2 regions of the Lacrimispora struthionigena genome follow, and region 2 is predicted to be linked to the other one. Evidence: riboswitches for the same ligand, from Rfam matches in the RefSeq annotation. Region 2 holds a riboswitch; the other holds the start of a gene.
The links. A riboswitch is a leader RNA that binds a small molecule or an ion and turns the genes downstream of it on or off. The one in region 2 is predicted to bind nickel and cobalt.

Region 1: linked by a shared signal. The riboswitch ahead of ACOAOT_RS10070 (cation diffusion facilitator family transporter) and the one ahead of ACOAOT_RS06130 (cation-translocating P-type ATPase) in region 2 are both predicted to bind nickel and cobalt.

Annotation. Positions count from the first base shown of each region.
Region 1 is NZ_JBMBWP010000002.1:249,122-257,165, forward strand. Features, by position in the region: gene ACOAOT_RS10055 (LysR family transcriptional regulator) at 1-88, shown strand, start outside; gene ilvC (ketol-acid reductoisomerase) at 176-1,186, opposite strand; gene ilvN (acetolactate synthase small subunit) at 1,296-1,796, opposite strand; gene ACOAOT_RS10070 (cation diffusion facilitator family transporter) at 1,908-2,828, opposite strand; NiCo riboswitch at 2,904-2,996, opposite strand; gene ACOAOT_RS10075 (metallophosphoesterase family protein) at 3,082-3,678, opposite strand; gene ACOAOT_RS10080 (BMP family ABC transporter substrate-binding protein) at 3,650-5,641, opposite strand; gene smpB (SsrA-binding protein SmpB) at 5,730-6,197, opposite strand; gene ACOAOT_RS10090 (hypothetical protein) at 6,283-7,377, opposite strand; gene rnr (ribonuclease R) at 7,450-8,044, opposite strand, start outside.
Region 2 is NZ_JBMBWP010000001.1:1,348,225-1,356,268, reverse strand. Features, by position in the region: gene ACOAOT_RS06150 (beta-glucoside-specific PTS transporter subunit IIABC) at 1-73, opposite strand, end outside; gene licT (BglG family transcription antiterminator LicT) at 143-985, opposite strand; one part of gene ACOAOT_RS06140 (IS3 family transposase) at 1,260-2,194, opposite strand; one part of gene ACOAOT_RS06140 (IS3 family transposase) at 2,194-2,680, opposite strand; gene ACOAOT_RS06135 (ArsR/SmtB family transcription factor) at 2,788-3,150, opposite strand; NiCo riboswitch at 3,324-3,421, shown strand; gene ACOAOT_RS06130 (cation-translocating P-type ATPase) at 3,538-6,066, shown strand; gene ACOAOT_RS06125 (PTS sugar transporter subunit IIA) at 6,149-6,637, opposite strand; gene ACOAOT_RS06120 (PRD domain-containing protein) at 6,647-7,483, opposite strand; gene ACOAOT_RS06115 (hypothetical protein) at 7,782-8,044, opposite strand, start outside.

The sequences.
Region 1 (8,044 bases), on a different contig from region 2:
GGTTGGATTTGCCTATAACCCGGGATCTGTATCCACTGCAATGGAAATTTTCTTTGAAGCAATGCAGAAAGCAGGAATCAGAGGCTAATACGCATAAAAAGGCTGATAGAAAAGAGAAATCGTGTTAACCACATGCTCTTTTCTATCAGCTATTTTACATATACTAAAATTATATTTAGTTATCGATCAGTTTTCCGCCGTTATTCCAGCTGTAAAGCTTACGAAGATCTGCTCCGACTTTCTCTAATTCATGAGAAGCTTCTGCATTTCTCATAGCTTTGAAGTGAGCACCGCCAACCTGATTCTCAAGCAGCCAGTCTTTTGCAAATGTACCATCCTGAATGTCTGTCAGCACTTTCTTCATAGCCTTTTTGGTCTCATCCGTAATAATCTTTGGTCCTGTAATATAATCTCCATACTCAGCTGTATTGGAGATTGAATATCTCATACCAGCAAAACCGCTTTCAAAGATAAGATCAACGATCAGCTTCATCTCATGTACACACTCAAAGTAAGCGTTCTCCGGTGCATATCCTGCTTCCACCAATGTCTCAAAACCAGCTTTCATCAGTGCACATACACCACCGCACAATACAGCCTGCTCACCAAAAAGATCCGTCTCTGTCTCAACCCGGAAGGTTGTCTCTAAAACGCCTGCTCTTGCACCACCAATTGCAGATGCATATGCCAGAGCCTTGTCCATTGCCTTACCGGTATAGTCCTGATGAACTGCTACAAGGCAGGGAGTTCCTCTGCCTACCAGATATTCATTACGAACTGTATGACCTGGTGCTTTTGGAGCAATCATAGTAACATCAACATTCTTAGGAGGAACGATCTGTCCGAAGTGAATTGCAAAACCGTGAGCGAACATCAGCATATCGCCATCTTTTAAGTTTGGTTCTACCGATTCCTTATACATAGCAGCCTGTTTCTCATCATTGATCAGAATCATGATGATGTCTGCTTTCTTTGCTGCTTCAGCTGCAGTATAAACGGATAAACCCTGAGCCTCTGCTTTCGCCCAGGAACTGCTTCCTTCGTAAAGTCCAATGATGACATCACATCCGGACTCCTTTAAATTAAGCGCATGGGCATGACCCTGGCTTCCGTATCCAATCACTGCAATGGTCTTACCTTCTAATAAAGATAAGTTGCAGTCTTCCTGGTAGTAAATCTTTGCCATCTTTCTTTCCTCCTCATATACTGACTCATAATATATTTTGTTAAAGGAACTATGCCGACGACTCACTGTCCGCCTTTGGCAACACCTCTAGCTAACAACAACAGACTGCCTATGGCAGATAGCGGATATCATCTGATCCTCTGGAAAGTCCTGTCAGACCAGTTCTTGCCAACTCTAAAATCTCATAATCTCCAAGGAGGTTAATCAGTGCATCCAGTTTTGACTGGTCGCCTGTCAGCATGACGGTTAAAGAATCTCTTCCCACATCAACAATGGTAGCCCTGAATATATCTGCAATGGCACTGATCGCCTGACGCTCACTGGCATTGGCGCGGACCTTTACAAGAATAAGTTCACGGTAAACAGAACGTCCGGGCTTCAATTCCTTGATATCCCTGACATCCTCCAGCTTTCTCAGCTGCTTTTCAATCTGATCCAAGATCTCCTGTTCACCTACAGAAACCACTGTCATCCTCGAATATCTCTCATCCGCAGTTACTCCTACCGTAAGGCTCTCAATGTTATAGCCACGGCGGCTGAACAGTCCGGCTACGCGGCTTAAAACGCCGGCAGTGTTATCAACCAACAATGATAATACGATTCTTTCCATTCACATCCCTGCCTTTTTGTATAATATTTAAATGATAACAATGTAACTGTTATTTGTCAACTAAATAATAGGAATGTGTATTATAATCTGGAGTTATACCTATAGACATATTTAATCATTTTCTTCCATATCAAGTACAGGATTTACGTGAACCATGCAATGCTTTACATCAGGAAAGTGTTCTTCTATACACAGATGCACCTTTTCTGCTATTTCGTGTGACATTACCAGTTCCAGTTTTCCTTCTGCTGCAATTTCAATATCCACATATACTTTTGCACCAAACATTCTGGTTCTGATATCGTCAATCCTCTTTACCCCCATAACTGACATTGCAAACTCCTTCATTTTTTGAACCGTATCCTCATCACAGGATTTATCGATCATTTTGTTCATGGAATCACGAAATATATCGATAGCTGCCTTACCAATGAAAATACAGATTACAATACTGGCCAGAGGATCTAAAACAGGAATTCCCATTCTTGCACCGCCAATCCCAATCATCGCTCCCACAGAAGACAGCGCGTCAGAGCGATGGTGCCATGCATCTGCCATAACAGCACCTGAATTTATCTTTTTGGCTGCTGCTCTTGTGTACCAGTACATCCATTCTTTTACGACGATTGATAAAACTGCCGCGACCAAAGCAATCAATCCCGGGATTTCTGCCGTCTTTCCATTCTGCCCTGTTATGGCTTTAATACCAGTGATGCCAATTACAACGCCTGTTGCCATTAATAAAGAAGCAAGTATGGCAGAAGCAACACATTCCATCCGGTCATGACCGTATGGATGCTCTTTATCAGATTTTTTATCTGCCAGCTGCACACCGATCATAACAATAAATGTGCTGAACACATCGGAAACAGAATGAACTGCATCCGAAATCATCGCTCCAGAATGCCCAAGCATACCTGCCGCCAGTTTAAATGCAGAAAGCATTAAATTAATGATAATGCTCACCACCGATACGTGCATGGCAAGACTTTTTCCATACTTTTCTTTCTTTAATTTAGTGATACGTTTCATACCAGTTCCCCCAGTTTGATCAGATTACAGCTGCTGATAAATAAAAAATGCACCTGTGGAACAATTAGAGTTAACTACTGTCCCACAGATGCTTTCAAATCATCTGCTGTTGCGAAAGCAACCCGGCTTACAGCTGTTAAAAGCTGACGCCTGCTCAGTTTGTACTGTAGAGTCATGTGCAGTGCAATGAGTTTAATCCCGTAAACGGGCTTCTGTAATAGGATATGAACGTATCGCTGTAAAAGTTACCATATTACGTGTAATCAATAATGCAATATTCATAAGCATTGATCACAACGGTGCTTCCATACTGATCTTCTCTCTTAAAAGCATTGCCATAATTAGCATGGATATGACCGTGAAGAAAGTACCTGGGTGCATACTTGTCCATCAACATCTTAAAGCAGGAAAACCCCCGATGAGGCAGATCCGGCAGATCATTGAGTTCAAAAGCAGGCGCATGGGTTACAAGTATATCAAACCCCTTATTTTTCTTTAACTTCCACCACATGCGCTTAATTCTCTGTTCCATTTTCTTTTCTGTAAACTGGTTGGGAGAACCCGGAATATATTCCATGGAACCACCCAGCCCCAAAATTCTTACTCCATTGAAGGTAACAATCTCATCTTCAATGCAGGTACACCCCTCCGGAGGACATCTGTCATACTGACAATCATGGTTTCCCCTTACGTAATAGACCGGTGCGTGAGAACAGGTGGCAAAAAACGTCAGATAATTTGCTCTTAAATCTCCGCAGGAAATGATTAAATCAATATCTTTTAGCTTCTCCGGTGTATAGAATTCGTAGAGCGACTTGGACTCATGATCCGCCAGTACCAGAATTTTCACGCTGAAGTTCCTCCGTATCCATGTTCTCGTATATTGTCTGACCCTGAAGACGAACCAATGACCGGGCTTCTTCTGTTAACTCTTCAAAATCAGGAATCTGACCTACTACATTTTCCGTAAGCCAGTTCATGGTAGTAATCTCCTCCGGTGTGAGACTTAACCCATCTTCACACTGAATTGTGCCATCCTGAGAGTAAATGGTTCCAACAAATGGCTGGAAGCTTCCTGCCCGAATGGAATTTTTCAAAAATGTAATCAGCCGGTTTGTGCCGTGTGGGAGATTTTGGGAGCAGATCACATCAATGACGTCTGCAGACATTCCCCACCAGTAGTTTATCGCCTGCTTGCCTTTCATTTCTTTCCTGTCAACAGAACCGTGACAGGTGAGATTTACGATTCTTTCATAAAACTTACCCCAATGCCAGATAGGAGTAGCCAGGTTTCTCAGGCTTCCATCTGCAGCTTTCTGATAGAGACCGTATTCTCTTGTAGGTGCCTGAGGAGTAATCATATCATCACCGGATATAAAACGGATTCCTTCTTTCTCAAGTTCTGCCTGAGCATCCCGCCCTGCTATCCTTGACCACTCCAGATAAACCTTTGCATAAGGATTAATCATCCTTGCCCCCAAAGCGAATGCATTGATATTGGCAATGGTGCCATATATGGGATAATCTGCAATATAACCAAGTTTGTCATCCCGTGACATGGATGCAGCTAAAGCTCCCATCAAAAACTTTGATTCGTACATTCTTCCATAATAGGTGCAGACAGAAGAATAGGACATATTGACCGAACAGTTGAACACTCTGATTTCCGGATGGTCAATGGCAGTCTTTACACTTAAATTAATCATCTGGGAAGCTGTTGTAAAAATCATGTTGCAGCCGCCTGCAATCGCAGCATCAAATGCCTTCGCCGTCTCCGCTTCCGAGTCTGCATGGAAAAAGACCATGGTTTCTGTCTTTCCGTCAAATGCCTGCTCCAGATACATCCTGCCCAGTTCATGACCGTAAGTCCAGCTGGAAGTTTCCGCTGTCTTTGCATGAATAAATGCTATTTTAAGCATGGAGGGGTCAAGGCCTGGATTGGGAAGCAGCCAGTTGATCAGCTTCATAGTGGTGTTATCCGATCCCTCTAAAGCCTCCTCCGGCTGCTCCACCAGCGCAATCTTATTGCCTCTGGAGGACAGAAGAAGTTCATCCTTAATCTTAACCAGATCCTTCTTAATCTGCTTTTCCACCCGGTCTTTAACCGACTTGTATCCAAGCAGCTCCACATAGACTAAAAATGCATCGGAGCAGGTCATGTCATAATCATCACCGCCGAATGCGTGAAATGCTTTGGAAAAACGGTCATATGCAGACTTAAACACCAGTCTGTCATCTTCGCTCCACTGTTCTCCCGGAATTTTATTCATTACCTTCAAAAGCTTATCATAGCTGCCTTCCTTGCTGAACCAGATATCACAGTTAAAGGAAACCTGATAAAAATCAAGGAATTCGTAATAAAGCCGGTTGTTTAAATCATCAGTACGCTTTGGAATCATCCGGATTACTGAGGCAGCGATGCTGAAGGCTCCCACATACTTTAATACGCTGACCCTTTTATTGCCTTCCTGTACATAATATTGATTCATGAATTCATAAACAACAATCGGATCATGAATTCCTTCCTGAATCTGATGATCATACAGGTAGGCCCACTTCGCTCCAAATTCGGATTTTTCCGACAAAAGGGGCATGAAATTACTGGCAAATGCATTGGTCCGTCCTTCTGTCTTGGTACCGATTACCTTCTCCAGCGGAATATCCATAATTCCTAAATTGACTTCAGAAACGATATCAGAATAAGATAAGATATCATCAAGCACTGGCAGATACGGATACTCTCCTCTTGATACGGATGCCTGGTACTGCCTTCGCCCTTTTCTTAATGCCCCTACATAATCATATAGTGCCATCCGCAGTTTCCTCCCATTATTTTATACCCCTATTTTACCATCCAATCGATGTTCTGTACAGACGGGCAATTACTTCGTCATACAACCATTACACCTTTAAATTGCGTACTTTAAAGTCACGTTCCAGTTCCCGCTTCTGGTCTTTCTTAGCGATATCATCCCTTTTATCATAAAGTTTTTTACCCCTTGCCAGACCGATCTCCACTTTAACCAGACTGCCTTTAAAATATACGGAAAGAGGAACCAGAGTATATCCTTTTTGTGCAATTTTTTCATCCAGTTTTTGAATTTCCGATTTATGAAGGAGGAGCTTTCTGATACGCAGTGGATCTTTGTTGAAAATATTCCCCTTTTCATAAGGACTGATGTTCATGCCAAATACATAAACCTCACCTTTGTCAACTCGGACAAACGACTCCTTTACACTGCATTTGCCCATACGTATGGACTTTACTTCAGTGCCAAACAGCTCGATACCGGCTTCATATTTTTCATCGATAAAATAATCATGATACGCCTTTTTGTTATTGGCGATTAATTTAAAATTTTCTCCCATATGGATAAATCTCCCTTATTAAAACTTTACACAATCATACTACATTATTTATATCTCGTAAAGGATAAGAAAATCAGCAAAGGCTCTATTTAAAATAAACAATACTGCTGGTATACTGATTTCCATCCCATTCCGTGTAGGATAATCTTTTTCCAGAAGCACTCCAGTTAGTACTTATGAGTTCAGTATTCACAGCAGTCTTTATGGATTTTCCAGTAAGTATATCATATACATACAGATTTCTTTCTGATGCATTATTTGCATCTTCTTTCATGCCATAAGCAATCATCTTCTGATCAGGAGACCAGGATACTCCGTACAATTCAGCATTCTCTGCAATTGTAATTTTTTCATCCTGCTCAGGACTATAAATAATCATGGAACTTTTTGAGTCATTATTCTGTAAGATTATCATCTCTTTATTGTCAGGAGACGGTAAGATTCCAGATACCTGCCCCAGATTAAGACTGGTCTTTTTCTTAGTAGCCAGGTCTAAGGTCATTAAAGTTAAATCTGATTGTGTATTATAATAAATATTGTTACCCAGTTTCTCAGCAAGAAATATTCCTTCCTCTTTTAATTCATCAATCAGGCTCATATTTCCAGTTCTGTCAGCCAGATAAACACCACCGCTATATGCTGAACCGATGACAGTTTCGTTATCCGCCCAGTGCGCACTTTTTGCTCCACCAATCGGTTCTCCCTTAAGCCCAATGCTCTCATGATTCTCCATATTCATAATGAAGTAAGCAGGATCCCCTAAAACAGATTCATCGTATATCAGATATTTCTTATCCCTGGAGAACACAGCTTCCCCAAGCAATACATCTTTTTGTTCCTTAACCAGCTGATATTCTTTTGAGTTAATATTTAGTAAATATAGACTCTTTGGATACTTGTCTGATAGTTCGGATAAGCTCATTTTTTCTAATGATTCATTATCTTTTGATACAATTGCAGTATCATCATCAAACCAGTCACTAATCATTATATGTTCCAAACGCTCTGTTTTATCAACTATTATCTTTGATTCACTTTCTTCCTTCTTCGTTTCATCAATTATTGTTTTAGTAGTTTCAGGCTCTTGAACCGTGATCTTATTTCTTTCCTTTGCACATCCGGTCATGGTAAACAACAATGCTGCTATCATGCATGCATTCATTAAATATTTTATTTTCATATCTGGCAGCTCCCTGATATAATGCAGGCAGGATAAAAACAAAGTATTTTCATCCTGCCAATTTAGTATTTATTATTCCCCGTCAAAATCTCTTCCCAAAATAAAGTCGATGGTACGAAGCAGTTTATCCGTACCCGATACGATTACCCGAATGGGCTGACCAAGTTTAAACGTCTTCCTGGTCATTTCTCCCACCAGTTCATAATGTTCTTCATCAAAATGATAATAATCATCCTGAAGATCATTGACATGAATCAGACCTTCCACCGTATTGGGAAGTTCTACATAAAGTCCCCAGTTTGTTACTCCTGAAATGACTCCCTCAAACTCCTGACCAATATACCTGGACATATACTCACATTTTTTCAGCTTAATGGTTTCCCGCTCTGCTTCATCTGCCCGTCTCTCCAGAGAAGAGGACTGAACGGCCACCTGCATCAGGAGCTTGTCATAATGGCTGACCCGCTTCTCGCTGAGTCCGGATCTTAGGTTCTCTTTGATGATACGGTGGATCTGCAGATCCGGATATCTTCGGATGGGTGAAGTAAAATGGGTATAATACTTGGCAGCCAGACCGAAATGTCCGGTATTTCCTACGGTATACTTTGCCTGCTTCATGGACCGGAGTGCAAGACGGCTGATTAAGGCTTCTTCCGGAGTATCCTCT
Region 2 (8,044 bases):
CAAGGCTTAAAATGTTATCCTTGCCGCCGACTTTTTTGATAATGTCTTTTGCCAACAGGTCATATTTTCCCATTGTTAAATCCTCCATTTTTCTTTTTTATTTGAAATATGAAAGTTTAGCCAACCTAATGTAACCATCTTGTCATAAAACAGTCTTATAAACAACTCGTTCAATGTGAAGCGTTAAATACAGTTTTTCATCATTGGATACCTGGTAGTTATATTTCTTTCTGAGAAACTCACAAATCTTTTCCGCACACTCATAGGCATTCACATATTTTTTCTTAATGATTAAAAGCAGATCATCCTGTTCATCATCAAGATAGGTTTTTCCCTCCAGAAGTCTCTGGGCAAAAAACTTTAAGTGGGTGATAAAACGGTAATAATATAATGAGTCTTCTTTAAAAAAAAAGTGAAAATTATAGGAAACAATATTGGTAATCTCTGAGATCAGTTCCGCAACCTGATGAATCTCTTCAGAACCTTTTTTTGTAACAGCTTCCACAAAATGAATGGCGATAAATCCCGCTTCATCTTCCGGCAGGCGGATAGAAAAACGTTTCTCTATCATATCCAGTGCCTTTAAACCAATCTCAAATTCTTTCTTGTAAAACTTCTTTATATCCCATAAAATAGCGTTTTTTATTGTGATTCCTTCCTGGAACCGTTTCACAGCAGAATAAATGTGATCAATTAAAGATAAATGAATGGTATCATTTAAGTCTGCCTCTAACACCTTTGAAGCATATTCAATCATCTCTTCTCCCAGCTCCACATAGCCGATGGGAATGTTGGCAACCAGCTCCTGAAACCGGTTGTTTATTAAGGGATCAGACAAAACAAAGATCTTATCGATTTTGCTTTCATCAAGCTCATCTCCATTCTTCTTTTTAAATGCAAGACCGCAGCCCATAACAACCTTCTCCACCCCGTTTTCATCTCTGATAACGACTGCGTTGTTATTAAAAATTTTGTAAATGATCATGCTTTTCACCCCTGTCCACTGTATTAACGATCCTCAAGTACCTGTTTTTGGCGAAAAAAAACCTGTTTATCATGTATTATGGGCAAAAAATGCCACAATAACATAATAAACAGGTATAGCTTGCAAATGCAATCACCATCCATTTGACCATAGTATAATACAAAAGAATGAATTTAGCAAGATAAAAAAAAGCACCGTCAACGGCCTGCTGTGAGGTGACCCCTAAAAGTTAGACTTTATGGCGAGGTGGATTTTTCCGCTTCGCCTTTTTCTTTTATGCTGCCAAGAGGCTGAGTCTGTATTGCACAGGACTCATCCATCCTAGTTTCTCTTTAATTCGTTTCTCATTGTAATACTTGATAAATTTTTCTATTTCACTTTTTAGTTCTTCGAAACTATAATACACAACACCATAATAAATTTCTTGTTTTAAAAGTCCGAAAAAGTTCTCCATAACAGAATTGTCGTAACAGTTCCCTTTTCGTGACATACTCTGAAAGATTCGTTCTTCTCTGAGGCGATGAGAGTATGCTTTCATTTGGTAAGCCCAGCCTTGATCTGAATGAAAGGTTCTGCGATATGGGCAATCAGATGTTATTTTTATTGCTTCATTTAATGCATTCATTACATTAACAGCCAATGGATGTTTATCAATAGCAAAACTTAAGATTTCACCATTACACATATCCATAAATGGATCCAGGTACAGCTTATGCATTGCCATATGTCCCTTGCAATCGACTTCATAGTATTTAAACTCAGTAGTATCTGTCGTAATCTTCTGATGAGGTATAGAAGTTTTAAATCGTCTCCTGATTCTATTGGGTGCTACAGTTCCAACTTTCCCTTTGTAAGAACTGTATTTACGGCTCTTTCTGGTAAAGGAGAATACCTGAAGATTAAGCTTTTGCATAATTCTCTGTACTTTCTTCTTGTTAACCGTAAATCCTTGATTACGAAGTTCTCCATACATACGACGGTATCCATAATCTTTGTTATTTTTATGAATTTCTAAAATTTTATCTTCAAGTTCCTGATTAGGATTTTCTCTATCAAATCTTTTTTGCCAATACATATAAGTTGCTTTTGGAAATCCAATAACTGCGAGAATGTCTTTTAGTCTGTATTCTCCTCGGAGGCTGTAGACGATTCTCGCTTTTCTTTCAGAAGAGCTTCCTCCTCTAAACGCAGCCTCCTCAGTTCTTTTAAATAAGCATTCTCAATCCTAAGTTTTAGAAGTTCGTCCTCAAGTTGCTTTACATGTTCAGCACTAGTATCAACTGGAGTAATCTCAGTAGGCTGAATATCTTGTTTTCTTCTAAATAAATCCAATGATTTCTTACGTCCCTTCTTCTTTGGTCTCAAAGCATCAGGACCGGCAATTCTGTAATCATTTACCCACTTTGCAATTAATGCATTATTGTTAATTCCTTCAGAAAGAGCCAGCTCTTGATATGAAACTTCACTTGATAAGTATAACTCTACCACACGAAGCTTATATTCAAAAGAATAACTCTCATTTTTTCTAGAACGAAATAGTCCTTCATCACCAAATTTCTCGTAATAATGAACCCAATTTAAAACTTGACGCCTATTCGTAACTCCAAACTTCTCAGCTAGAAACGTATATCCACCTTTTCCTTGTAGATATGCATCAACCACCTGTTTTTTAAATTCAAAACTGTATTTTGACATAATAAAACCGACCTCCAATCGTTAGATTCTAGGTCTAACTTTTGGGGGTCGGTTCACTGACGATGCTCTTTTCTCACATTATTATGAGAAAATTTGATCATGGTATCCTATTTTTGGTGCTTTACATGGATTAAAGCATTCTCAATAATTTCAAATACGTGTTCATCGTCTAATGAATAATAGACAAATTTACCCTCTTTTCTGGACTTTACCTGGCCTGATCCCTTTAGAAGCTTTAATTGATGGGATATTGCAGATTTCGTCATATCTAAAATTACAGCCAGATCATTTACACATAATTCACTTTTTGATAACGCATACATAATCTTTATTCTGGTATCATCACTGATTATTTTAAAAAATGCAGAAAGGAGGGAAAAACAGCCGTCGTCTTCCATTTCTGATTTCACTTTTTCTGCCAATTCCTCATTAATCGCCTGACAATCACACTTATTAATTGAGTCTCCCATTCACACTGTATCCCTTCTAAACTTCAATTTATTAATTATACGTAATTCTTCCATCACACGTCAAGACGGAGAATGGAATTTATTCAAATAAAGTAGTTGACATTTTTGATCCCTCTACATATAATGTATAAATCTCTTTGCACTGCATTATATTCCAATGGAATTCGAGATCAACAGTACAAACTGAGCAGGCGATGCCCGAAAGGGCGTGGGGCTGGGCCGTCCAACGAACGGCAGCGGATTGCAATTTACGCACATCTGCGGGACAGTAGTATGTTCCGCCGGTGTGTTTTTTTTATACACATTTACGGAACAACGAACTCAAATGGAGTGCCATAGGAGAAATCATGACACCGCCGCTTTGGCGAGAGATGGAGGATTTTTTTTATGACAGACACCCCAAATTACAATGGCCTAACCAGCGAGGAGGCCAGACTAAGACAGCATCAGTATGGTAAAAATGAACTGATCCCGCAGAAGAAGGAAAGCTTTTTTAAGAAGGTTTTTCACATTATCTGCGAACCCATGTTTCTTTTACTTATCATTGCAGCTGTCATTTATTTTATCCTGGGAGAACCCAGAGATGGTGCCATTATGCTTATTTTTGTTATCGGCATAATCAGCATTGATGTAATTCAGGAATGGAAAACAGATAAAACCTTAAACGCTTTAAAAGACCTTTCTGCACCCACAATTCCGGTAATACGGGATGGAATTGAAAAACTGATTGCCAGCGCGGATCTTGTGCCTGGTGATTTAATGATGATTCACGAAGGTGTGAAGATTCCGGCTGACGGTGAGGTGATTCGCTGTGCCGATTTATGTATTGATGAATCCTCTCTGACCGGCGAGGCTGAAAGGGTCTTTAAGATACCTGTTGGAAATAAATTACCGGAAAAAGACTATTGGCGTAAGGACTACTGCTATGCCGGAACACTGGTTATGCAGGGCACTGGAGCAATTAAAGTGGATAAGATCGGAGCACAGTCCGAATACGGCAAAATCGGCCTGGGAGTTGCCATTACCCCCCAGGAAGATACCCCGCTGCAAAAGCAGACCGGAAAGCTGGTGAAGACCTGTGCCGTGATAGCAGGTGTTCTTTTCCTGATGGTAGGAATCTTTACCTGGTTTAATATCCCTGATCACAGATTCAGTGACCGGCTTATTGAAAGTATCCTTTCCGGAGTGACTCTTGCCATGGCAATGATCCCGGAGGAGTTTCCGGTCATCCTCACCGTCTTTCTTTCTATGGGAGCCTGGAGACTGGCTAAGAAGAATTCACTGGTGCGCAAATTGCCAAGTGTAGAGACACTTGGTGCCGTTTCAGTTCTGTGTGTGGATAAAACCGGAACGATCACCATGAATCAGATGACGGTTCAAAAAGTATGGGCTGGAAACCAACAGGAACAAAAGCTGATAGAAACAATGGGACTTGGCTGTGAGACAGACACCTATGATCCTATGGAAAAAGCCATGCTCACTTACTGTGAAGATCATGGTATATCAAAAGAAAGTCTGTTCCATCATGAATTTGTGACCGAATATGCCTTTACCAATGAACTAAAAATGATGGGGCATGTCTGGCGCCGGAACGGACAGCTGGTTATCGCAGCAAAAGGAAGCCCGGAACGAATCCTGACAATCTGTGAACTCACCCATGAGGAACGAGAGATTGCTGAAAAACAAATTAACGACTTATCCGGTGAAGGATTACGTGTGATTGGAGTTGCAACTGCAAACCCTGTAAATGACCAGGCGATTCCTGCCTCTATTACAGACTGCCGCCTGACATTTCTGGGACTGGTGGGTCTGGCAGACCCTCCCCGGGAAAGTGTGAAAAATGATATAGCCTTATGCAGGGAAGCTGGCATCCGTGTGGTCATGATAACCGGTGACAATGGTATTACTGCTTCCGCAATTGCAAGGAAAATTGGCATTCCCGGCAGCGACCGTATTATTACAGGAGAAATGCTGGAAGCCATGTCAGATCCCCAGCTGCAGGAGGCCGTTAAAAACGTGTCCATCTTCTCCCGGGTTATCCCGGAGCATAAGATGCGGATTGTAAAAGCATTTAAGGAAAATGGAGATATTGTGGCTATGACCGGCGACGGTGTCAATGATGCTCCCGCCCTTAAATATGCCGACATAGGGATTGCTATGGGGAAACGAGGAAGTGAGGTGTCCAGAGAGGCCGCCGACCTTATCTTAATGGATGATAACTTTACCACCATCGTGGAAACCATCAGGGACGGACGCCGCATCTACGATAATATCCGCAAAGCTGTGGGTTATGTGTTTACAATCCACATTCCCATTGCGTTCTCCTCCCTGCTTGGTCCATTCCTTGGCATCGCCCCTGCTTCTCTTTTACTCCTGCCTCTTCATGTGGTGCTTTTGGAAGTTCTGATTGACCCCACCTGTTCCATTGTACTGGAGCGTCAGCCAGCCGAAACCAATATTATGAAACGCAAGCCACGCAACCCAAAAGAAAAGCTGCTGACTGGTAAGCTGCTTTCAAAAAGTATTCTCCAGGGTCTGTTTGTATTTGCAGCTTCCTTTGGAGCATATTACTTCACTGTAAAAAACAGCCCTGCCCATGCACCTGCTGCCCGTTCCATGGGGCTTTCCATAATCATGCTGGCAAATTTATTCCTTGTACAGGTCAACAGCTCAGACTATAACAACATCTTTCGTTCCATCAGACAGCTTCTAAATGATAAGATTATGTGGGCTGTCAACGCAGGTACCGTTATTCTTCTTGCTGTCATCCTCTATTCGCCTCTCGCAGGACTTTTAAAGCTGGCTCCCCTCTCTGCTTTGCAGATGTTTACAGCACTGGGGCTGGCAGCTGCATCGGTTCTGTGGTATGAGCTGGTAAAACTGACCAAGGTTAATGAAAAAGCGGTTAAGACGTAAGAAAGGTCCACCAGTTTATAATCATTAAAATAGCCAAAAAAGAAACAGCCCGGTTCCATTGATTCGGAACCGGGCTGACGATTTAAGAAAGATTAAGCAGCTCTTTCTGTTTTTCCTGATCACCTTCTAAAAGAACTTCAATTGTTTTAAATTTATCTGAATTAGTAACAATCACCGCCGTTGTAGTCGCATAACCGCTTTTACTTATTTCCTCTAAAGAAAATGTCATAATCTGCTGTCCGCATTTTATTGAATCTCCGACTTTTACCTGTTGGCTAAAGCCTTTCCCGTTCATCTCCACTGTGTCCATTCCCACATGTATGATGAGTTCAACACCCTGTGTACTTTTTAAACCAATGGCATGCTTTGTGTCTGCAATTAAAATAACCTCTCCGTCAAATGGGGCGTATACAATACCTTCCTCAGGTATAATACCAACTCCTTTTCCAAGAATGCCTTCCGAAAACACACCGTCATTAATTTCGCTTAAAGTAATTACTTTACCGGTAATGGGCATATAAACGATTTTTCTGCTGTTGAATTTCTGTCCTATTTTTTCAAATAATCCCATCTTATCTCCTTAATTGATTGTATTATTTTTTATAATCCGATTAATGTGTATCATCAGATATAGTATCTCATCCTGTGTTATCTCTGCATGCAGCTGATCGACCACCCTGTCGCTGATTTGTACAGCACAATCGTAGATCTCCGGCTTTTCAGCCTTCAGTGTTTCAAATAAAGCTCCATTATCATCTATGAACTGCTTTTTTTCTATAATTCGCTTCAAAAAATATCTGAAATGCATAACAAACCTGTTATAATTAAACCCTTCCCTGTCTATCTCTGTTTCAAATGTCTGTTCAATCATACCAGTAATCTCATCTATCAGCTGATCAGTTTGGAACTCTCCGTTGGTTTCACCCATGTTTTCTTCTTCTGCATTTACAAAATGCATTGCGATATTGGTTATTTCGCTGTCGGGTAACTTTACGCACAGCTTACTTTCTATCAGCCCAACTGCATCTCTTGCCAGGGAAGTTTCTGCCGGATACAATTGCTCGATATCATAGGAAAAAAGCATTTTCATTTCCTTGTATTTTTCTATACGCTTTAATGCAAAATGAATATGATCCGCAAGTCCCGGCAGAAGATTGGGATTCAAAGTGCAATCCAGTGTCATTTGAGCTTTTTTTACAATGATCGCCGATACCTCAAACACTTCCTCTGGTATTTCCTCCAGCAATTTATAAAAGCTCTGGTCCATTCGATAGAAGGTCATTGAAATGGAGCTTAAATCCCTGATCTCATAAGGCATAGCGGGAAAACCGATTCCTTTGCCAAAAGCAATTAACTCTTTTTTATGATTATCCACACATAATGCAACATTATTGTTAATCTTTTTTATAACCTTCATAATATTTCCTCACTTGAAAGTACGTAAATAAACAAAAAAACTCCCTGAACGCATACCAAATAAAACAGGTAATGCCTCAAAGAGTAACAATCCTTATAATGAATTAAGTATAGTGAAAAAACAGCGTTATGTCAACGTGTAAAATCTAATTAAAATAAAAGTTATTATTTGTGCACTATACACAAGTGGGTTATTAAAAATACTGCACTATTAATATATTTGAGAACCAGAGAAATACGGTCTCAATTCTATAAACAGTGCAGTCGATGATGAAAAAATATTTATTTATTCCTATGTATTACTTTTTTGTAGTAGCTGCAGTTTTTGTAGTGGCTGCGGTTTTTGTAGTAGCTGCAGTTTTTTTAGTTGCTGTCTTTGCTGCTGTATTATTAACCTTTGCTGCTTTTTTCTGTTTTTTTACTGCTTTTGTCTTTTTTACAGCTGCTTTTTTATGTGTTTTAGCCTTGCTGGTCTTCTTTGCAGCTGCTTTTTTATGTTTCTTTACTTTTGCTGCTTTTTTTGTAACGGCTTTCTTATCTGTTTTTACAGCGGCTGCTTTTG